One region of the Paenibacillus agaridevorans genome, then DNA from elsewhere that is predicted to be linked to it. Evidence: predicted binding sites of a transcription regulator. Region 1 holds the regulator's gene; the other holds the start of a gene.

Region 1 (11,545 bases):
TGTTCCGACGGGCGGGAAGGATGGCGAAGGAGAGATCCGCAGGCTGCTGAAGTCCTTGGATTCATCGGACAAGCATGGCCTATACATAGAAGCGATCGGCGAAAATCCGCATCACGCAGAGCTGCTTGGTCTTGCCCTCGCCTTGGAGGATGAAGTGTTCGTATTTCCTCTGGAGGAGCTGAAGGCAGGATACGCAGAAGGCTTGCGCGAGTGGCTGGCTTCCGAGGAGCGTCCGAAATACGGCTTCGACCTGCACAAGTCGGAGCTGGCGCTGCGCTGGGCGGGTATCGCTCTGGGAGGAGCCGCGTTGGATGTTCAGCTAGCGGCTTATCTGTTAAATCCGACGGATACCCAGTTGTCGCTTAGCGCTATCAATGAACGGCTAGGCCAGACGGGCGTTCCTTCGGACGAAGCCATATACGGCAAGGGAGCAAAGTTTAAGGTGCCGGAGCCGGATACGCTGCATCGTCACCTCGCGCTTAAGGCGGACGCCGTGCGGCGGCTTGTGCCAGTTATTAACGAAGAGTTGACGAGGACGGGAATGAGCGGGCTTTATTTTGATTTGGAGCAGCCGCTTTCACGAGTGTTGGCAGGCATGGAACACCAAGGGATCAAGGTGGAGCGCGGTGAGCTGCAGTCGCTCGGCGAGAGACTGGAGTCGCAGCTGACTTCCATTATGGCCGATATCTATAGCAAGGCCGGAGCGGAGTTCAACATCAACTCTCCGAAGCAGCTGGGAGAAATTTTGTTCGAGAAGCTGGGTCTTCCAGCCAGGAAAAAAACAAAAACCGGCTATTCCACGGATGCCGAAGTGCTGGAAGAGCTGGCGCCCTATTCGGAGATCATTCCGCCGATCCTTCACTTCCGGCAATTGGCCAAGCTGCAATCGACCTACGTGGAAGGTTTGCTGAAGGAGATTCGCGAGGAGACGGGCAAGGTCCATACGTATTACCGTCAGACGATCGCGGCTACGGGAAGGCTGAGCAGCCAATTCCCGAACCTGCAGAATATCCCGATCCGGCTGGAAGAAGGGCGCCAGATCCGCAAGGCATTCGTGCCGTCGGAGCCGGGCTGGTCCATTCTCGCGGCGGACTATTCGCAGATCGAGCTGCGCGTGCTTGCCCATATTTCCGGCGATGAAAATTTGAAGGAAGCGTTTATTCACGATATGGACATTCATACGAAGACGGCGATGGACGTTTTCGGCGTAACGGCGGAGGAAGTGGACGGCAATATGAGACGTTCCGCCAAGGCAGTCAACTTCGGCATCGTGTACGGGATCAGCGATTTCGGTTTGTCGCAGAACCTGGGCATTACGCGTAAGGAAGCTTCGGCGTTTATCGAACAATACTTTAATGTGTTTAAGGGCGTACGGAAGTATATGGACGATATCGTCGTAAAGGCGCGCGAAAATGGATACGTAACGACGCTGCTCGACCGTAGAAGATATTTGCCCGAGATTAAGGCCTCCAACTTCAATCTGCGATCGTTTGCCGAACGTACCGCGATGAATACGCCGATCCAGGGCACGGCTGCCGATATTATCAAGCTGGCCATGGTGCAGATGGATGAGCAGCTTCGCGAACGCGGTTTAAAGAGCCGTATGTTGCTGCAGGTACATGACGAATTGGTATTCGAGGTTCCGCCTGAAGAGATGGAGCAGATGAAGAAGTTGCTGCCAGACGTGATGTCGAACGCGATTAAGCTGGATGTGCCGCTCAAGGCGGATGTCAGCTACGGCGATAATTGGTATGAGGCAAAGTAGAGGAAGTATACGCACAACCCCCGCGGATGCAGTATAATGGTAGCCAGAGGTGAGGAGACATGCCTGAACTACCAGAGGTAGAAACGGTTAAACGTACTTTAATTCAACTGATCGGCGGCAAGACCATTCAATCGGTCAAGGTAAAGCTGCCTAGAATTATACAGCGGCCGGCAGAGCCCGAAGCATTTGAGCGGGCGCTTGTCGGACGCACCGTGCAGACGGTGGAGCGTAGAGGGAAGTTTTTGCGCATCGTGCTCGACGGTTTGATATTGGTATCGCATTTGCGCATGGAGGGCCGTTATGGTCTGTTCGAAGCGGACGAGCCTGTAGAAAATCATACCCATGTGCTGTTCCGCTTCGAAGACGGCACCGAATTGCGGTACAAAGATGTAAGACAATTCGGCACGATGCATCTGTTCTCGCCGGGTGAGGAGTTCCTGCTGCCGCCGCTAAACAAACTGGGACTGGAGCCGCTGGAGCCCGGGTTTACATTGTCTGCGCTTCGCGTACGCCTTCAAAAGCGCACGACGAGGATCAAACCGCTGCTGCTTAACCAGGAGCTGATCGTCGGACTTGGCAATATCTATGTCGACGAAGCGCTGTTCCAGGCCCGCATTCACCCGGAACGGAAGCCGTCCAGTTTGAGCGGACCGGAATGGAAGCGATTGTATGCCGCCATTATCGAGACATTGTCCCGCGCAGTAGAGGCCGGCGGCTCTTCCGTCAAGTCCTATGTTAACGGTCAAGGAGAGATGGGGATGTTCCAGCATCAGTTGCTTGTCTATGGCCGCAAGGACGAGCCTTGTCCGAACTGTGCTAGACAGATCACCAAATTCGTGGTCGGCGGGCGCGGAACGCATATTTGCGAACGATGCCAGCCGCTGAAGTCCAAGGTGAACTCGCCTTCACCTGCACGTTAAGTTAATATTGGGTAATTATTGAACGAGTACTGCCGGCATGGACGGAAAACGTCATTGTGCACCGCGGCGCACTCCCCGCATATGATGATGGTGTTACGAACGATAGGCGAATGCCCTTCTAACCCATCATGTCGTTAGTCGGCATTCGCTGATTGCGGGGAGGAGCCTGAAGTTGATTGCACATCTGTTATCCTTGGTTCTGCTGGCCTTTGCCGTCAGCTTGGACGGCTTCGGCGTCGGCGTGACGTACGGGCTGAGGAAGATTCGAATTCCGATTCTGTCGGTGTTGATCATCGCTTGCTGCTCGGGGCTGATTATAGGGTTGTCCATGCAGGCGGGGGGCTGGCTGAGCGGCTTTGTCTCGGAGCACGTCGCCAGGGTCATCGGAGCTTCCATCCTTATCGTGATCGGTTGCTTCGCTCTCGTGCAGCTGTGGCGAGGCAAACATCAGCCGGATTCGGCTGATGATCAGGGGCCGGTTGCAGCCGCTGTTGGCATTAGCGACAGCCGTCTTGCTTCGGCGGGCGGGGAAGACGACGCCATGCAGATGTTTAAGCTGGAGCTCAAGAGGCTCGGCCTCGTTATCCAGATTCTGCGCACGCCGCAAGCGGCGGACGTCGACCGCTCCGGCATCATCTCCGCTTCCGAGGCGGTTATGTTGGGAGTCGCCTTGTCGCTTGACGCGTTCGGCGCGGGACTTGGAGCGGCGCTGCTCGGCTTGCCTGCTCTCTTGACTGCCATCGTCATTGCGGTGTCCAGCGCGATCTTTCTCGTGTGCGGCACGCAGCTCGGCTTGCGATTCGCCTCGAAGCGGGGGATGGGCGCTTTATCCGTTGTACCGGGGATCATGTTGATCATAATGGGGCTTTTCAAATTGTTCTAAATCGTTACGAGTGCGAGGTGAGACCATGATTATCGGATTGACCGGCGGCATCGCAAGCGGGAAAAGCACCGTCTCCCGGCTGCTTGTCGAACGCGGCGCCGCCTTGGTTGATGCCGACGCGGTCGCCAGGGAAGTCGTCCAGCCGGGGGAAGCCGCGCTGGACGAAATCGCGGTCCTGTTCGGACAAGCCGTCATTCAGGAGGATGGCTCGCTTAACCGGAAGGCGCTAGGCGACATCGTGTTTGGCGATAAAGATAAGCTTAAGATGCTGGAGAGTATTACGCATCCCGCCATTAGGCGGCGCATGCAGGAGAAGATACATAACCTATCGGCAGAGAATCCTCGTCGGCTGATCGTCGCCGACATACCGCTCCTCTACGAGACGGGGCAGGTTCAGCTGTATGATGGGGTTATGGTCGTCTATGTTCCAGCGGATGTGCAAGTGCATCGTCTAGCGGAACGTAACGGCATGTCCAGGGAGGAAGCGGAGCAAAGAGTTTCGCTGCAGATGGACATTGAAGAAAAGCGGAAACTGGCGGACTGGGTAATCGACAATAGCGGCACGATAGAGAATACGGCACGGCAAATCGACGACTTATGGAAGCAGCAGGACTGGCAGCCATGAAGAAAAAACGAATACGAGTAAAAAAGAGATTTTATCTGATCCTGCTGGTAGCGCTGATCGCCTTCCTGTTTTTGAAGTCGGACTGGATGGCGAGATGGATGTACCCCGTTCATTATAAGGACGATATACGGGCCAGCGCCGAAAATTATGATTTGGAACCGCATTTGATCGCGGCTATTATTCGTTCCGAATCCAATTACGAGACGGGCAGGGAATCCAGAAAAGGCGCGCTGGGTCTCATGCAGCTGATGCCGACAACGGCACATTGGGTCGTGGAGAAAGCTGGTTTCGATGCCGTCAACGACGATGTGCTGCGGCATAGGGCCGATGTGAGCATCGAGGTAGGCTCCTGGTATCTCGGCTGGCTCCACCATCAATTTGAACACAACGCCATTGCAGCCGTGGCGGCATACAATGCCGGTCAAGGCAATGTCAACAAGTGGCTGGACAGCGGCAAATGGGACGGGGAGCTGGATTCCGTAAGCGAGATTCCTTTTGGCGAGACCAGACACTATGTACAACGGGTTTTTTATTATTATAATAAGTACAAGGATTTATATCCGGAATTTTGAGCATCCTGATCATTGAACATAAACAGAGAAGCCTTGAAGGGCTCGCCGCTTCGGGACAAGCACCTTCAAGACCTCTGTTATACATACGAGCTTAATAAATCAACATTAACGTTGGCCTGCTTGGCCAGCCAGGGATTGCTCAGCGATTTGGACCAGGCGTTTCGTGATGTAACCCCCGATGGAGCCTGTGTCTCTCGTCGCCATGTTGCCGTAGTAGCCGTCTTGCGGAATCGCGATGCCCAGCTCTTGAGCGACCTCGAATTTCATTTGGTCCAGAGCGGCTGTCGCTTGTGGTACTAACAGGTTGTTGCTGCTGTTGTTCGAGCTCATTGATGTTCACCTCCTTGCGGTTGGTAACTGTATTATGTGCGTTATTCCAAATATCATTACAGGAAAGGTATGGCAAAAAAAGAATTAATGATAAAAATTTAGAAAGGAGGCGCCAAGCCTATGAAATGCCCGTATTGCGATTATGCCGGAACAAAGGTGCTGGACTCGCGACCTGCCAACGAAAACAAGTCGATTCGCCGCCGCCGCGAGTGCGAGAAGTGCAGCCGCAGGTTCACAACATTCGAGATGATTGAGGAGACGCCGCTTATCGTCATCAAGAAAGACGGAAGCCGCGAAGAATTTAGCCGCGACAAAATATTGCGCGGGTTAATTCGCGCTTGCGAGAAGCGGCCCGTGTCCGTCGAACGGCTCGAGGTCATCGTCTCCGAGGTAGAAAAGGAGCTGCGGACGACGGCAGTCGCCGAAGTCGACAGCAGCGATATCGGCACCATAGTTATGAGCCAGCTGTATCCCGTAGACGAGGTGGCGTACGTACGCTTTGCTTCCGTCTATCGTCAGTTCAAGGATATCGACATGTTCATGAAGGAACTGAACAGTCTATTGTCTAAACATCCTTTGACCGGCGGAGACCGGTCGTAATTACTCGATTCGACATATGCAAAAATGAAAATCCGTTCCCTTCGGGGATCGGATTTTTTTTGTTACAGGACGATTACAAAGTTTTCATGCAAACAGCATACATTTTACATTGAATTTACACTCCGCATATACGCGCTTTAAAAAAGCTCTCTATAATTCAGTTTGTAGCCAACAAATATAAAGGTGGAGGAATGAAACCAATGAAAAAGATCCAACAGAAAAAAATGTTCTCGGGGGCAATTCTTACAGTAGTAACATCGGCCATGATCGTAACGGGTTGCGGCGGCAACAATACGAATAATTCGGGCGGCGCGGCGACAAACGCACCTACCAACGCTCCGACGGAAGCAGCTTCGCCATCCCCGGAAACAAAGGTTAGCGGGTCTGTAACGGTAGCGGGCTCCACGTCCGTACAACCACTTGCGGAAGAGCTTGGAACAGCATATATGGGTACAAACGGCGATGCACGGATCGAAGTATCCGGCGGCGGATCCGGCGCAGGCGTAAAAGCAGCACAAGCCGGAACAGCCGATATCGGCATGGCTTCCAGAGCCATTAAAGACGATGAGACTGGCATCGAGCCAATCGTGATCGCAATCGACGGTATCGCGGTTGTAGCTAACTCCGCTAACGAAGTAGAAAACCTGACAGTTGATCAAGTTAAAGGAATCTTCTCCGGTCAAATCAAGAACTGGAGCGAAGTTGGCGGCAAAGACGGCAACATCGTCGTTATCAACCGGGAAGAAGGATCCGGCACGCGCGACGCTTTCGGCGAGATCGTGCTTGGCGAAGAGCCTTTCGTAGCTGAAGCGATCATCCAGAACTCGACTGGCGCAGTTCGCGAAGCAGTAAGCCAAGACGCTAACGCAATTGGTTACATCTCCACCGGCGGTCTGAACGATTCCGTTAAAGCCGTTAAAGTCGATGAGCACGAGCCGACTGAAGAAAACATCAAATCCGGCCTTTATCCGATCCAACGTCCATTTAACTTCCTGGTTGGCGATTCCAAAGATCCTAGCGCAGTAGCTCAAGCTTTCATCGACTATGTTCTCAGCGACGCAGGACAGGCAATCGTAGCAGAAAACGGTTATGTAACCGTAAAATAAGTATCCATTATGCAAGAATGGCAATCGCGAGGATAGCAGATCATGCGCTATCCTCCGCGCTTGTTATGGAGATTGAGATTGACTGATTTTGACCGCTGGACGTGGGGGGATTGTCGTTGAGTAGGATCCTGGAAGAGAAAATTGTTAAAACCTTGTTGTTCATAACAGCCATTACGGCCGTATTTAGCGTATTGTTAATCGGTGTGTTCATCTTTATCGAAGGTATGCCCATCTTTTTCAAATATGGCATTGTCGATGTATTATTCGGAACGGTGTGGAACCCTACGAATCAGGTGTATGGCATCTGGCCGATGATCGTAGGTACGATTTACGTAACTTTCGTGGCTATTCTTATCGGCGCCCCGATGGGCGTGGGAGTAGCTGTCTATCTTGTGGAAATTGCTCATCAACGAATATCCCGGATTATTATTCCCGCTGTTGAACTGCTGGCTGGAATTCCATCCGTTGTATACGGCTTGTTCGGAATGTTCGCCGTCCGCGGCGTCATTTCGAGTCTTGAGCGGGGGCCCCTTGCAGAATATTTGCCAGCCAACTACCAGACGGGCTACTCGATCTTGACGGCCGCCATCATACTCGCCGTTATGATTTTGCCAACCATTATCAATATCTCGCTGGACGCCCTTAAGGCTGTTCCGCGCGAGTACAAGGAAGGTTCCTTGGCGCTTGGCGTATCCCACTGGCAAACGATCTACAAAGTGCTTGTACCCGCTGCGAAATCCGGTATTATTACTGCAGTCATACTAGGTGTTGGACGCGCGCTCGGCGAGACGATGGCCGTCATTATGGTTATCGGCAATACGCCGCTAGTACCTGCAATGGACTGGACGGGATTGTTCGCGCCTGCGAGATCCATGACCGCAAACATCGCTCTTGAGATGGGTTATGCAGGACCGGAGCATCAACAAGCTCTGTTTGCCACAGGTATCGTATTGTTTATGTTCATCATCGTATTAAACTCCGTCACGACACTGCTGGTACGCCGGAAAGCGAGGAAGTAAAAACTATGAACAATGTAGTCAGAAACCAAAAAATCGCTTTTGCTTGCCTTAGCGGACTCGGCTTATTGACGGTGTTGGTGCTAATCTTCATTATCGGCTACATCCTGAGTCAAGGCGTCTCCATGATCAACTATGAATTTCTGACTTCGAATCCTCGCAAAATGGGTTCGGAGGGCGGTATATTCCCAGCCATTGTAGGTACCTTGTATCTGGTCGGGACCACGATGATCATTGCTACTCCTATCGGTGTAGGGGCGGCGATCTACCTTAACGAGTACACGGCGCGCGGCAAACTTACTTCCATGATCCGCTTCGCAACGGAAGCTCTCGCAGGTATTCCTTCAATCGTCTTCGGCTTGTTCGGCTTTGCGTTCTTTGTTATTTTGCTTGAACCGATCACTGGTGGCTGGTCGATTCTGTCGGCTTCGTTGACTGGTGTGACCATGGTATTGCCTACCATCGTTCGAACGTCCGAGGAAGCGCTGAAGGCTGTTCCGGACACGCTTCGTGAAGGCAGTCTCGCGCTGGGCACGACCAAGTGGCAGACGATCAAAAGTTTGATCCTGCCAACCGCAATGCCAGGTATCATTACAGGGTTGATCCTGTCGATCGGACGCGTTGTCGGCGAGACGGCAGCATTCCTTCTGACGCTGGGCGGGACGCTTCTTATCCCGAATTCCTTGCTGGACGGAAGTCGAACGTTGTCCTTGCATCTCTACATGGTCGCCATGGAGACGGGAGCCATGGATATGGCATTCGGAACGGCAGCCGTGCTGATCGTGCTGATTCTTATCATCAATTTGACGGCAACCTGGTTATTCCGCAGATTGATCAAGCGGTTCTCTTAGAACTCGTAGAACAATACAGACTAGAAGGGAAGGATTTACGTGGCTACCACTCAAATAAAATCCATTAGCGGCGCAGTGCCGGCCGGCAATACAGTCGAGACCGGAAATTCCGCTCCGCAAATCGTAGCTCAAGACCTGGATTTGTTCTACGGCGAGTTCCAGGCGCTGCACAAAATCAATCTCGATATCTCGGAGAAACAAATTACGGCCCTTATCGGTCCTTCGGGCTGCGGTAAATCCACATTCTTACGTACGCTTAACCGTATGAACGACCTTGTAAAGGGCGTATCTATCAAAGGCGAGGTTCGTATCGGCAACGAAAACATCTACGACAAGTCGGTTAACGTCGTCGAGCTGCGCAAAAAAGTCGGTATGGTGTTCCAGAAGCCGAATCCGTTTCCGATGAGCATCTACGACAACATTGCTTACGGTCCAAGAGCTCACGGCATCAAGAAAAAAGCTCAGCTGAACGAAATCGTGGAACGCAGCTTAACGCAAGCCGCACTCTGGAACGAAGTCAAGGATCGTCTGCATTCCTCCGCAATGGGATTGTCCGGCGGTCAGCAACAACGTCTCTGTATCGCTCGCGTGCTCGCTGTTGAGCCAGAGATCGTACTTATGGACGAACCAACATCCGCGCTTGATCCGCTTGCGACGCTAAAAGTGGAAGAGCTAGTCAACGAACTGAAGCAATCCTATACGATTGTTATCGTAACGCATAACATGCAGCAGGCTGCCCGGATCTCCGATATCACATCGTTTTTCCTGAACGGCAAAATCATCGAAACCGACGTAACAAGCAAAGTGTTTACAAACCCCTCCAACAAACAAACCGAGGATTACATCACGGGCAAGTTCGGTTAATTGTCCGTCATCCATCCCCATATAAGGCCGGCCCTTATCCCCATAGGACGAGGGCTAATTGCCTTGAAAGGGGCGGGAAACTGCGATGTGCGGAATAGAATAATATTACGATAAAATGTGTTGAAGGCATATCAGAAATAAGTACAAAAAAAGAATTGACAAAAATTCCTGCTGTATGGTATGATCTTTCTTGTCGCCACAATAACACGGGGCCTTAGCTCAGCTGGGAGAGCGCATCGCTGGCAGCGATGAGGTCAGGGGTTCGATCCCCCTAGGCTCCACCAAACTTAAAATCCTCAAAACCCTTGCGTAGCAAGGGTTTTTTTATATTCATTTATCAATATAAATTCGTGCGTCTGACTGATTTGTCGATCTTGGGGACGAGAATGGGGACGAAATTACTGACAATTATGTTACAGTCAAATGCTTATATTATTAGCAAGATTCCATCTGATGAAATAGGGCTTGCTAAATCTTGATTTTTTCAATCAGAAAATTTAATCTAGAAAGCTAAAATGGCAGACCTACAGTAAGAAGGTTAATATTCAGCTATGACTCAAAAGCTTGTCGTGTATTGATAAGTCACGCTTATTGTGAACTTGTCGTTTTACATGCTCACCTGTATGACAACCTGGACCCTTAAACTGGCCAAAAAAATTAGGGTAAAACTATACGGAGAAATGTATGCCCGTTCTGATACATAAGATTTGTTTAGACATGCGATGATCACCTACACCATGAAAATGGCCGTCCTGCAAATTTCGAGATAGGGGTGTTATAATTTGTAATGGTGAACCTTATGACATCAGGTGTTTTTCTACTTTCTAAATGCAGTTTTGAAGACATACCCATAAGGTGAAATTGTGATGCTCATGGATAACGGCCGGATTCATAGTGCGAACTCTTCTACAGTTGTTTTCCAGACGAAGTACTCTCCAGATCTCAACTTAGTTGAATGAAAATTGAAATGGCTTAAGAAGATTTATTGCGTCTAAAACACTTGAATTCTCCTCATTGTAAACAATTGTGCTTAAGTTGACAGCTTGCTTCGACTGCGGACACGCGCTCGTCGATGCCAAGTGTGAGAGGCTCGAACGGGGCCAATTGTTTGACTTTCCTTTCCCGCACCTCGGATTCGGACCGTAGAAACCCGAGCAGAGAAGGGGGGGATCGCTGTGGGCGGAAGTAGTTCGCTACTTTTCGTCACACCTGCAAGCTCCTACACAATAAGAACAAGGATTTGGCTCTTGGAAGCTTATTTGCATGCGTATCACATGTTGCCGACGTGGCTTACCCATTGCTTCGTTTGTATGCCTAGAAAGCTATCCAAGCCTTCAATGAGATCGGGACTTTGCCCAAATACAAGTGGACTGTCATAAATTCATGATTGCTTGAAATCTCACTTCAGCGAGAAATATTCATACCAAAATGCTCTCTGTATTGCCCATCTGCTGCGGGAATGTATCGGCATTGCTGAGCATAATGGACGCCAGTGGTTCGGTGATGAGCGAGCTGCTCCAGGCATACTGGGTAATGGCACTCGCCTCCCGTATGGAGGAGAAATCATTCGATACACCGTCATTAGATCCCCTCTTTATGCGGCATGATGCCGTGTTAAGAGATGGAGAGCAGGAATGGACACAAGATAAAGTAAGGGAAAAACATGTATAAAATGACACTAAATCAAGAGTAATCAGGTAACTTAGGAGACGCTTAATGATTTACAAGGAGGGAGTTATGTTTTTCTTAAGCAACCCTGCATACTCTTCGGAAATAATCAGACGGATTGAACCTCCGCATGATTAAGGTGAAGCAAAAGGTTTCAGGTGCATTTCGGCACAGAATCTGCTGCGAAGTCTTTGCTGACTGCGCAGCGTGAGATCCACACTTCTTAAACAACGCCTTCCTGACCTCTCCTCAATAACCCACGCTTTTCGCGATACTCACATTATTCCTGGTACTAAAATAGTAACTAATTTTCGTTATAATCTGAATGGAACAGATCCATTTCCT
Region 2 (11,545 bases), 2.0 Mb from region 1:
CTGCAACCGCGCTCACCATGACTCTAGCTATAACGGCTGCTTTGCAACCCTCAACGCTTACAGCCGCAGTCGATCAACCGTCTGAATCGCGTCAGCCATCCGATAGAACCGAAAAAACGGTCTCGATCGTTATCGACGACTTCGGCAACGGGATGGCTGGTACGGAGGAGATGCTGAAGCTGCCGGTAAAAATCACCGCTGCCGTCATGCCATTTTTGTCCACGACAAAGAAGGATGCCGAAGCAGCTTACAAGCTCGGACATGACGTGCTGATTCATATGCCTATGGAGCCGAATCATGGCAAAAAGAGTTGGCTGGGCCCTGGCGCCATTACCGCCGATCTTAGCGATGCCGAAGTGCGGGAGAGAGTAGAGGCTGCTATTGCGGATGTGCCGCATGCCGTCGGCATGAACAATCATATGGGCTCCAAAATAACGGCAGACGAACGTATCATGCGCATTGTGCTAACCGTATGCAAAGAGCGCGGACTGTTCTTTCTGGACAGCAAGACGAACTACCGCTCCGTAGTTGCCAAGCTGGCCCAGGAGATTGGTTTACCCGTACTCGAGAACAATGTGTTTCTCGATGATGTCTATACGGCTGAGCACATATCCAGGCAAGTTAACGTTATTCGCAAGCATATGGAGACCCATAATCATACCATTACGATCGGTCATGTCGGTTCCCCGGGTCTCAAGACGGCAGCTGTGCTGCAACAATCCATTCCGGGCTTGCAGGCGGAAGCAAAGATCTTAAAGCTGTCGGAGCTTATAGGTGCTTCAATTGGCGACCCATTGGTAGTGCCCAATCCCTGAAGCGATCGCCTCGGCAATCTCCAGTTGCTTGCGTGAATCGGTTAACATGCTCCGATCCTGATCATTGCTGATAAAGCCCATCTCGACAATGACCGAAGGCTGCTCCACTCTCCGCAGCAAATAAAATGGTTTACCCTCACGCGGGAGCTCGGAAGTATTTTGCTGTCGATTAAGAACTTCCTGAAGGCAGAAGGCGAGCAAGGCGCTTTCGCCTGTGTTCTGAAACAGGACAAGAGGACCTCGTTTCCTGCTGTTGCGTGCCGAGTTTACATGCAGGCTGACCATCAGCTCGCTGCCGATCTCTTCTGTTAATCCTCGGCGCTGCGAAAGGTCGCGCCTATGCCGTGAACTTGTACGGTGCCAGCGATTATCGTCGCTGAGCGCATAGTCGCCTGTCCGGTTCATGACGGCGGCAATGCCTCGGCTTCGCAATAACAAATAAAGCTTGCTCGCGATGGCTAGATTAATGTCTTTTTCCAGCAGATCGCCATGCGATGCTCCGCCGTCGATTCCGCCATGCCCAACGTCAATAATGACAGTCGTCGATGGCAATGCCCAGCGATCGCTGGATTGGGAAGGGAACGAGGCGGCCGACGCAACGGGATGAACCATAAACATAAATAATACAAGCAGTGTCAGCAAAAATCGAATCATGATCAACGTCAACCTCCTGCGACCGAATCAGAATGATTTATTTGACGTTAGCGTGGCTGTTCGGAGGTAATCTCATACATGATTATGACCGACCTAAAGCGGGAATAATGATAGTAATAACTCGCACTATAAGAAGCTGGAGGTGACGAAGATGAAGGGCGGAAGCGATCTTGTGAAGTATATGACGGAGCAATTCATTACGTATATGGAGACGCCGGCAGAAACGCGCAAGCAAGCAAAAACGTCAGCCAAAGCGGCAAAAGAGCCTTGGCTGACGCGATGGTTCGGATTCGGCGGCATGAGTCTGATGATGTGGTGGCGAGGCCGGACAGGACGTCAAAGGTAAAAGGATCCTAATGGTTGCAGCAAGGAAGCAGGAATATATCGTCGGACCGGAGCATTCTCTTCGCTGTCGAGCGAAATAAACAGCTCTCCGCCCGACCACTCCGTATATCCCGTGACGGACCACACATACGTCATCTTTCCCTGGAAGGACTTGCTGACGTACCTAAGCTCACTATTGTCTCGCAGGGCATCGGATAAGATGGATAGAGGATCGGCAGCAATCGAATAAGGACTTTGGGTGAGCCATGGCAATCGGCCATAAGGATCGAAAGAAGCCATGGCTCCAGCAGATGAGATCGAAGCATGGGCGTTCTGAACCCCATGCTTGTCTGCGTTGGCGGCTTGAGCAGCGGCAGTGGCCCACAGTCCGGCGTCAATCGGCAATTGTTCGCCCGAATAAGCATCTGTATAATGATTTTCGGTCAATGATCCAATACCGGCAATGCCGCCCGATATTTGCCAAGCAGCCAGCAAGGGATGGATATAGAGTCGGGTCGCTTTCATGGACGTCTCGCTCAGACCTAGTCTGGTTAAAGCGGATTTTAATATTGCCGAGCTAAAGGGCGGGTATTCCCCGATGCCGTATTCACCCAGTACATAACCTCCGCCATCCTTGGCATAAACAATCATATATCCGACAACGCTCTGACCTCGTCGCATCAATACGAGCCAGCTATGCGTTCCGGGTCCGAGCGCTGCGGTGCTTGCCCAAGCGCCCTTCCATTCCGCAAAAGCCCCATCCGGAGAATTCGCGAGCTGTTCGGCCCATAACCGTGCTTGTTCTTTTAATGAAAGGTCTTGTTCCTTGTCCAGCGTCGACATGGCTTGTCCGGTTGCATAGATTCTCGCGTCTGCTCCGCTCGACATGCTTAACATAACCGCGAGAACGGTCGCGGCCGTTGCGATCTTCCAGCTTGTTCGCATTGTAATCACCTCTCTGGATTCATTGTAGCGGACAAGCCTCAAGAAGACTGTTGCAACCTGTCGCCCAATAGCTGCCGGGGAACCGCTTCTTTTGCCGCAATGAAACGATTCCCGTCACAATGTCATCAATCTATGCCTTCCAGATGGAAAATGCCGCAGTTAATGGCGGAAGCCGTCACGCGCGGCTCGTATTGCCACTTGATTTCGGCTTGCCGCTGCATGTATTGTTCCTGAATGGCTGACTTGTTCTCGGGGAGGGCATGCTCCAGCAACGGCTCGTAATAAGCCTGAATGCGGGAAAGCTCCTCTTGCAGCCTCGCAGCAGCTCCTTCCGCCCAAGTGTAGTCGTATCCCTTGAGCTTACGCTCCAACGCCTGCTCAATTAACGTCAGCGCTCGGTTGTAGGATATGCCGTTGCGGGCTAGATGAATATTCGCAGGGAGTCTTGGCGTAAGCTTTTTATGCTGAAGACGGTCGTGAAAGTTTTCAATAATATGCCCGGTCACAAGCGACACGCCGAAGCTGTGGATTTCCTCCCGCTTGCGATCGCAAGTCAGCTCCACTCGCATATTAATGCCAAGCCATGCCGTATAAGGCGTCGAGCTGTACGGATTGCCGCCGCGCTTGTCCGGTTCCTGAAACAGGAACACATAGCTGCCTTTATTTCGAGTAGCACCAAACAGTTGATCCAGCCGGCGCGAGCCGAAATAGAGATCGTCGCGAGGAACGCGGGCGGGCGCGGCAAGGGTCGTGTGGACGAAGCCGAACGATCGGGCGAGGGCTGCATCCGCCGCCGGCGCAAGGCTTTCGCTGGCGGAGGGGCCGGGTGATGGAGCTGGCGCTTCCAGCATCGTCTCGTATCTAGTCTTGTCGGTGACAAACAGAAACGTCATCGTCTCCGGCTCCGCGCCTACACGGTCAACAAAGCTCCAGTAATAGGGACGATTCGTCAGCTCCCGATCGGCTTCCGGAGACAGCTTGACCATATAATGGGCATTCGACTTCTCCAGGATGGAGCAGCCCGTTGCTTCCAGAAATCGGCCAACGAATTTATGGATTTGTTTCTCGTTCACGGCTTCACCTCCACAGTTTGCCCCAGTCGGTCCAGCTTCACCAGCAAGTCGGGACTCTTAGCAAGTCCGCCTTCAGACTTCGCCCCTTCGCGCAGCTCGGATATGGAGCTGCCGAGCTCGTCGAGCTGACGTTTCAGCTCCTGTTCGTTTCCGGCTTCTAGCAGCGCCTTCGCCAGCCGCTTCTCGATCGATTCGCCTCCGTCGAGCCTCTCGAGTATATGGTCCAGCTCGCCGATCACGAGCTCGAACAGGTTGATCTTCTCGTGCAGCAAACCTACGATATGCTCTTCGATTGTGCCCAGCGTGCAAAGATTATAGATCTTCACATCTTCGGTCTGGCCGAGTCGATGCACGCGTCCGATCCGCTGCTCCACACGCATGGGGTTCCATGGCAGGTCGAAGTTGATCATGTTGTGGCAGAATTGCAGATTGATGCCTTCACCGCCGGCTTCCGTTGCGATCATAACCTGAGCTCTGCCGCGGAACAGGTCCATCATCCAATCCTTTTTGCCACGGTTCATGCCGCCGCGATAGGGGACGGCGATCATATCGTTTGCGCGGAAAAATTGCAGCAGATATTCCTGTGTAGCACGATACTCCGTAAAGATGATGACTTTTTCGTTCATCTCCTTTACTAGCTCCATCGTTTTTTCTGCTTTCGTATTGGCTTTAATGCCCTTGATCTTTTCGACGAGCCCCCAGATTTTGGCCCGGAGCGGAGAATCCTCCGACGTTTTCTTGAACAGATTGACCAGCGTCAGGAAAACGGCGTCGCGGCTGCTGCATACTTCGCGCTGCAAAGTAACGAGCGACAGCATGCTGGTCATGTCGCCCTCGCTTTCTTCGTAACGTTCCTTCACAAATCCGGTAACGGCATCATATAGCGCCTTCTCATCTTGGGACAGCGAGAGAGGGATGTTTTTAACGTACCGCTTGGTAAAGTGAATGCCTCCGTCGCCTCGCCGATTGCGAATCATGACATTCGACAGAGCCTCTTGCAGCTGATCTTCATTTTTCGGCAGCCGTTTATCCACGACGAAATTGGCGGCGAATTCGCTTTGCCCGCCTAACTGTCCAGGTTTGAGCAGCGTAATAAGGTTGTACAGCTCGTCGAGATCGTTCTGAATCGGCGTTGCCGTCAGCAGGAGGCAATATTTCTTGCGAAGCAGATTGGCGAACTGATAGTTCGTCGTTTTTTTGTTCTTCAGCTTATGGGCTTCGTCGATAATGATGAGATCATAGTCGGTGCCCAGCACGAGCTCCCGATGAGGATCTCGCTTGGCAGTGTCGATGGAGGCGACAACGACGTCGTAACCCCAAGTATGATCCCGTTTCTGGGCGACGGCCGAGATACCGAATTTTTGGTTGAGTTCCCGCACCCATTGCAATACTAAAGAAGCGGGAACGAGAATAAGCGCTCGCTTGACGAGGCCGCGGACCATATATTCCTTGAGCACAAGCCCGGCTTCGATCGTCTTGCCAAGTCCCACTTCATCTGCGAGAATGGCGCGGCCTCCCATCTCATGCAGCACCTTGCCGGCCGTGCCGATCTGGTGGGGGAGAGGCTCGAAGTCCGGCAGCGAGCGCAGGCATTGCAATTCTTCGAAACTCTCAACGCGCTTGGCATGTTCGGCTTCCATTGCGAGCTGGTATAACGTCCAGTCATCCCACGGTCCGCCTCGCGATATTCGATTCTGGAGCTCGTCGTACCAGGAACGGTCGAATTGCAGATCGACCAGAGGATGAAGTCTACGCGTAACGGCGGTATCGCTGCTTGCCGCTCCCGTGCTGGACGGCTGGTGCGGAGACGTAAGTTGATCGGTCATAGGAAGCTCCTTCCATTCTTAAAAAAGGGTGAAGTTGTCATTAGTATTGCCTTGTTGGACCATAATCATAAGACAGACTGGAAAATGAAGTGAATAACCATATATAGTGTGGTATAATATGAGGTATATACTATATGTAGATGGTGTCGGTGTCCGTAATTGTGAATTTATTCTCAGAATGCAAAAACAAAGGAGAGAATACCCATGCGGCTCGAAGGTCTAAGCGAAAAAATATTTCTGGATCGGTATGCCAAAAAACATCCTAACGGTCAGTTATGCAAACCTGGCGATACGGTGCTCGTGCTTGTAAAGGACGATCCTAAATTCCCGACGAAGGAAGTAGGAGTAGTCACCGCTCGCCAAGGAAATGAAGTTACGGTTCAACTCCGTGGAGGAGACTCGGTGAATACGACCGTAGAAAAGCTTGTGCTGCCTCTGGAGGTTACGCCTACCGGCATGTGGAACCGTCTTGCGGAGTCTATCGCCTCTGCCGAGGAACGCCCCGATAAACGCGTAGAGTGGGAAGGCCGGTTCCGCGATGCGCTGCAAGACTGGAAGCTTGTGCCGGGCGGGCGCATCATGGCGGGAGCGGGAGCCAGCGATGAGCTTACGCTTTTTAACTGTTACGTCGTACCGTCGCCGAAGGACAGCCGCGGCGGCATCATGACGACGCTGGGCGACATGACGGAGATTATGGCTCGCGGAGGCGGCGTCGGGATGAACCTCTCTTCGCTTAGACCTCGCCGCGCCGTCGTGGCAGGAGTCAACGGCTCCTCCAGCGGATCCGTCTCCTGGGGCGGCCTTTTCAGTTATGCGACGGGGCTGATTGAGCAAGGTGGAAGCCGCAGAGGCGCTTTAATGATCATGCTCAACGACTGGCATCCCGATCTGCTGGAATTTATTACGGTCAAGCAGAAGATGGGCGAGGTAACGAATGCGAATCTTTCTGTCTGCGTGAGCGACGCCTTTATGGATGCGGTGAAACGGGATTTGGAGTGGGAACTTGTATTCCCCGACACGAAGGAAACGGGTTACGACGAGCTGTGGGACGGAGATTTAGCGAAGTGGCGTGAGCTCGGCAAGCGGGTCGTTACCTATCGCAAGTTGCCCGCACGAGAAATATGGCATGTCATGATGGAGTCGGCATGGCGTTCCGCGGAGCCGGGCGTCGTCTTTATGGAGCGGTATAACAAGCAATCTAATAGTTGGTATTTTAATCCAATTGTGTCAACTAATCCCTGTGGAGAGCAAGGCTTGCCGGGCTGGGGAGTATGCAACCTGTCCGCCGTGAATTTGTCCCAGTTTTATGACGCGAAACGGGGCGACGTGGATTGGGATGAGCTCGCCCAAGTGACCCAGTCTGCCGTGCGGTTCCTGGACAATGTCATCGATAAGACGCCTTACCACTTTGAGCAAAATGAACGAAATCAGAAACTGGAGAGGCGAATCGGACTAGGCACCATGGGTCTGGCGGAGCTGATGATCAAGCTGGGAATCCGTTATGGGGGAGAGGAATCGATTGATTTCCTGGACCGTCTGTTCGGCTTTATTGCGAAGGAAGCGTACCTGGCATCCTCCCGGCTTGCGGCGGAGAAAGGTTCGTTCCCGGCGTTCGACGCGGATCTATATCTCCAAAGCGGATTTATGAAAGAGCTGGTTGCGGCCTATCCCGAGGTTGGCGAGGCGATCCGCAGGGACGGTATTCGTAACGTAACGGTGCTGACGCAGGCCCCTACAGGAAGTACGGGCACGATGGTAGGCACGTCGACGGGGATCGAGCCCTACTTCGCCTTCGAATATTACCGGCAGAGCAGGCTGGGCTACGACAAGCAGCTTGTGCCGATCGCGCAGCAATGGCTGGATGAACATCCCGGAGAGGAGCTTCCCGAATATTTCGTACCGGCGATGAGCCTCTCGGCGGAGGAGCATATTCGGGTCCAGGCGACCATCCAGCGTTGGGTCGACAGCTCCATCTCCAAGACGGCCAACTGTCCTGCCGACTTCACCGTGGAGGAGGCGAAGCATCTCTACGAGCTTGCTTATGATCTGGGCTGCAAAGGCGTCACGATCTATCGCGACGGCAGCAGGGATGTGCAAGTACTGTCGGCGGGAGAGAAGAAGTCCTCGGTCAAAGAAAAGTCTGATGCGGAACTCCAAGATAAAGCGGAATCTCCGACAGAATTTGAACAGACAGGCAATCTCACAGCTGAATTGACGGCCACGGAGACATCCAGCTTGGAGAATCCTGTATCCGTAGATAAACAATACAAGCGCCGCCCCTCGGTATTGCGCGGAGCGACCTACAAAATGAACACGCCGTTCGGCATGGCCTACATTACGATTAACGATCTGGACGGCTCGCCGGCGGAAATATTCCTCAATGTTGGCAAGGCCGGTTCCGACGTGTTCGCTATGGCCGAAGCCCTCGGCCGAGTATGCTCGTTGTTCCTGCGTTACGGCGATCACGGCAGCAAAGTAAATCTGCTGGTCAAACATTTAAAGGGGATCGGAGGCACCGGTGCAATCGGCTTTGGTCCGAATCGCGTAGAGTCTATTGCCGATGCCGTCGCGAAGGCGCTGGAAATGCATATAGAAGGGGGTCGGGAGCCGCTTGACGTTGTCTTCCAGTCGGAGATGGTACCAGATGAGCTGGCAGCAGCTCAAGCTGGCGAGAACGGAACGAGTGCCTATCCTAACTACGCAACCGACTCAGTAACCGGATCTTCGCAAGGGCATTTCATACACAAGGCCGAAATAGAGACTCATCCAGATCTATGTCCTTCTTGCGGCTCCGCTACGTTAATGAGTATCGAAGGCTGCAAACAATGTACGGTATGCGGGTTCAGTAAGTGTAATTAGGAAAGTTGGTTCCCTTTTGAAAGCTTAGGGTTTGTTCTGGTATACTCGAATAGATAGACAAACCTGAAGATCGAAGGGAGCGATTGACATGTATGATGTTGCTATTATCGGATCTGGACCTGCAGGAGCGAGTGCTGCTATCTTTACGGCTAAGGCTGGCAAAAAAACGATCGTGCTGGACGCCGATCAAAGCATTACTAAAAGGGCCTGGATCGAAAATCATTATGGCGCGCCTGAAATCAGCGGGCCGGATCTCGTAGAGACAGGCAGAAAGCAAGCGGCTAAACACGGAGCAGAGCTGGTTGCTTCCAAGGCGGTTGCACTGGAGACTGCAGGCGAGAACCTCCGTGTGCAAGCGGAGGATGGCACGGTCTACGAAGCGAAGCATGTTATTTTAGCAACCGGCATGTCGGTTGAGCTGGCTGAGGCTAGCGGCGTGGCGGTGAAGCCGGGAACGGAGCCGCGCATCAAAAGTATTGTGGATTGCGATGCGGAAGGCAAAACCAGCGTGGCCGGCGTATGGGCGGCGGGCACTGTTGCAGGCGTCAGCATGCATACGATTATTACCGCGGGAGACGGCGCGAAGGTCGCTATTAATGTGATCAGCGAGCTTAACGGTACCCGTTATGTCGATCATGACGTACTGAAAGTGAACGGTTAGTCTAAGAGATTCAAATCGATAGGGCCCAATTTATAACGTAATGATGAAAACACATATGATACCAGCTAGTCCGGGCGCTGCCCGGACTTTTTGTGTTGTCAAATTTTAGTAGGCAAATAGACCCTGATATAGTATGATGATAGTCATATTTTGAAGCATTAGGGGAGGGTACCGGATGGATAGGGATCTGCCGCCGCAGTCGGATATGGCTATGCAGTCAACTCGCTATAAGTCTTTGGCGGATAGAATTTGGCAATACAAATTTCATTATATCATCGTCATACCTGCATTTTTTCTCGTTTTTGGATTAAAGATCATGCCTTTCCTGAACGGACTGTATGCGTCATTTCTGGAATACCAACCTTATTTGGGGGTCGGAGGCAGCCCATGGGTCGGATGGGATAATTACAAGGCACTTTTTCAATCTCCCGAATTCCGGAGCGCATTGGGTAATACATTGACTTACAAGATCATCTATATCGTTGCCGGAGGCTTGCTTGCCTTTGGAGCCGCATTGGCGTTAAGCGGTATTCGATCTGGAAAGCTGAGAAGCTGGATCGCTTCGATGCTTGTGTTGCCCTACGTCATTCCTTCCGTCGTACTTGGACACTTCGCGATGCTGATGTTTTCCGCTACTTCGTCTCCTTTGGGACCGACAGACCGCTTGCTGCTTGGGGAACCGGGACCTTTCCGAATGATTCTGTTGGCGTTGGAGCTTCTGAAGTATGGCGGCATACCGATGATTATTGCTTTGGCGGCGATTTCTGCGACGCATTCCAGGTTCGGCGACGGTATTAGCGGTGCGACGTTCGGTCGTTTGAATGCGCTTCCCGCAGCGAAGGCGGTTGCGGCTGTTATGCTGCTCCAGCTCGCCATGTTTACAACGACGGATTTCGAGCTGCTGCATACTTTGTTTAATCCTCTTGTCATGGACACGGCCATGACAGTTGATCTGTTCGTTTATCAGATGGGCTTCCTTCAAATGAACACAGGCCCGGCATTTTCGGCTACGATTCTTTCGTATGGACTGCAGTTGGCGCTCGCGCTGGCAGCCTATTTTATTGTACGAGGAACCTTGCTGGAATCGTTGTTTCAGCGTGATGCCGATTCGGCTGCAAATTTAAAAGGCGGCTCTGCGGTTGCCGGAGGAGTCGTTGGGGTTGCAGGCACGGGACTCGTGTTGATTGTACTTTACTTTATCTTCATAGATCCATTTCTAAGTCAAAGCTCAACGGAAATTCCGTTAACCGAACTTCTGTGGCTGCCGAACGTGGCACTGGGCGCCGTATTGTTCTGGGGAGCGACGCTGATTAGCATGCTCGTTTCGATTACCCTTGCGTATCCTATGACGGCGCGCCGCCTGCCAGGCGGAACGTTGTATCGGATCGCGCTGATTGCCGTCATGGGCATCGGAACGGGGACGTTTTTTGAATACATGCAATTCCAATGGCTAGGCATGGTGAATACCATATTTCCGATAACCATCGTGGGTTTTATTAACATTGTTTCGGCATTTGTGCTCAAGAGCATCTTTAACGGCCAATACGGCCATTTGAAGGAGCAGGCGGAGCTCGAAGGACGCGGAGAGTTTGCCACGTTGTTCACCTTGTTTTTGCCGAAGATATGGAAACCTTTGCTGGCTTTAGGCGCGCTTCAATTTATCGTGTTATGGAACAGCTATCTTCCTTCGTTCCTTTATATTGCGGATTCTTCCAAACATCTTGGCATGATGCTATTTCGTAATGCGATGTATATGAGCGATCAGTTGGGCATCGATCGCGGCGACCCCGTCCTGTATCGGATCGGTGCGCTCTTGAGCCTGCCGCCGCTTGTTTTATTCCTGCTTTTGCGCAAATGGATCGTTGGCGGGGTGCTGTTAGGAGGATTGTTTAAAAGGTAGTTCAATTATTAGAATGATGAAAACGCCTATTCTAATACGAGTTCAAAAAGTTTGGTTTTCAGCACATGAGCTTATGCTTCCGATGCTGCGTTTTTCAAAAACGCTGTAGAAGATTGAATGAAGGTAGAAAGTGAGGAGCGGAGCGTAGTGGAGCTACGTGAGCACCGGAAGTTTCGCCTGAATTCAATATTCGATGTCGAGTAAGCAACGCGATCATACTTCGTGATCAAAAGCGGACTTTTTGAACAACCTCTTCTATGAAATTCGCGGGCTTCATATAGTAGTAACAACGCTAGATTGAATTGGGGGTTGCTACTATGATGTACAAGCTTCGCGAAAGACTCGTTTCAGGCACCTTTTTTGCATCCACTTGTTTGTTGTCCATGGTATTAAGTGTAGGGTGGGGGCTGGCTGCAGACTCTCACCCGACTACATATGCTGCCTTGCATACGGAAACAGAAGGGGCAGGCGGTCTTTCGACATTTCTG

The links. The regulator NrdR, encoded in region 1, represses ribonucleotide reductase genes. The targets are predictions, from matches to a motif close to AACACNATATATNGTGTT.
Region 2: a site for NrdR is predicted at 5,731-5,748, ahead of KJW29_RS05965 (adenosylcobalamin-dependent ribonucleoside-diphosphate reductase). Genes of this name have one in related genera too.

Annotation. Positions count from the first base shown of each region.
Region 1 covers NZ_CP075889.1:3,501,310-3,512,854, reverse strand. The annotation lists gene polA (DNA polymerase I) at 1-1,765, shown strand, start outside; gene mutM (DNA-formamidopyrimidine glycosylase) at 1,825-2,685, shown strand; gene KJW29_RS14910 (MntP/YtaF family protein) at 2,858-3,568, shown strand; gene coaE (dephospho-CoA kinase) at 3,594-4,193, shown strand; gene KJW29_RS14900 (lytic transglycosylase domain-containing protein) at 4,190-4,765, shown strand; gene KJW29_RS14895 (alpha/beta-type small acid-soluble spore protein) at 4,871-5,095, opposite strand; gene nrdR (transcriptional regulator NrdR) at 5,216-5,695, shown strand; gene KJW29_RS14885 (phosphate ABC transporter substrate-binding protein) at 5,896-6,801, shown strand; gene pstC (phosphate ABC transporter permease subunit PstC) at 6,918-7,820, shown strand; gene pstA (phosphate ABC transporter permease PstA) at 7,826-8,668, shown strand; gene pstB (phosphate ABC transporter ATP-binding protein PstB) at 8,744-9,532, shown strand; tRNA gene KJW29_RS14865 (tRNA-Ala) at 9,741-9,816, shown strand; gene KJW29_RS14860 (hypothetical protein) at 11,003-11,203, shown strand.
Region 2 covers NZ_CP075889.1:1,526,282-1,537,826, forward strand. The annotation lists gene KJW29_RS05935 (divergent polysaccharide deacetylase family protein) at 1-815, shown strand, start outside; gene KJW29_RS05940 (N-acetylmuramoyl-L-alanine amidase family protein) at 780-1,469, opposite strand; gene KJW29_RS05945 (YqzE family protein) at 1,621-1,815, shown strand; gene KJW29_RS05950 (hypothetical protein) at 1,806-2,738, opposite strand; gene KJW29_RS05955 (YqhG family protein) at 2,864-3,811, opposite strand; gene KJW29_RS05960 (DEAD/DEAH box helicase) at 3,808-5,637, opposite strand; gene KJW29_RS05965 (adenosylcobalamin-dependent ribonucleoside-diphosphate reductase) at 5,842-8,496, shown strand; gene KJW29_RS05970 (NAD(P)/FAD-dependent oxidoreductase) at 8,585-9,157, shown strand; gene KJW29_RS05975 (hypothetical protein) at 9,333-11,057, shown strand; gene KJW29_RS05980 (stage II sporulation protein P) at 11,375-11,545, shown strand, end outside.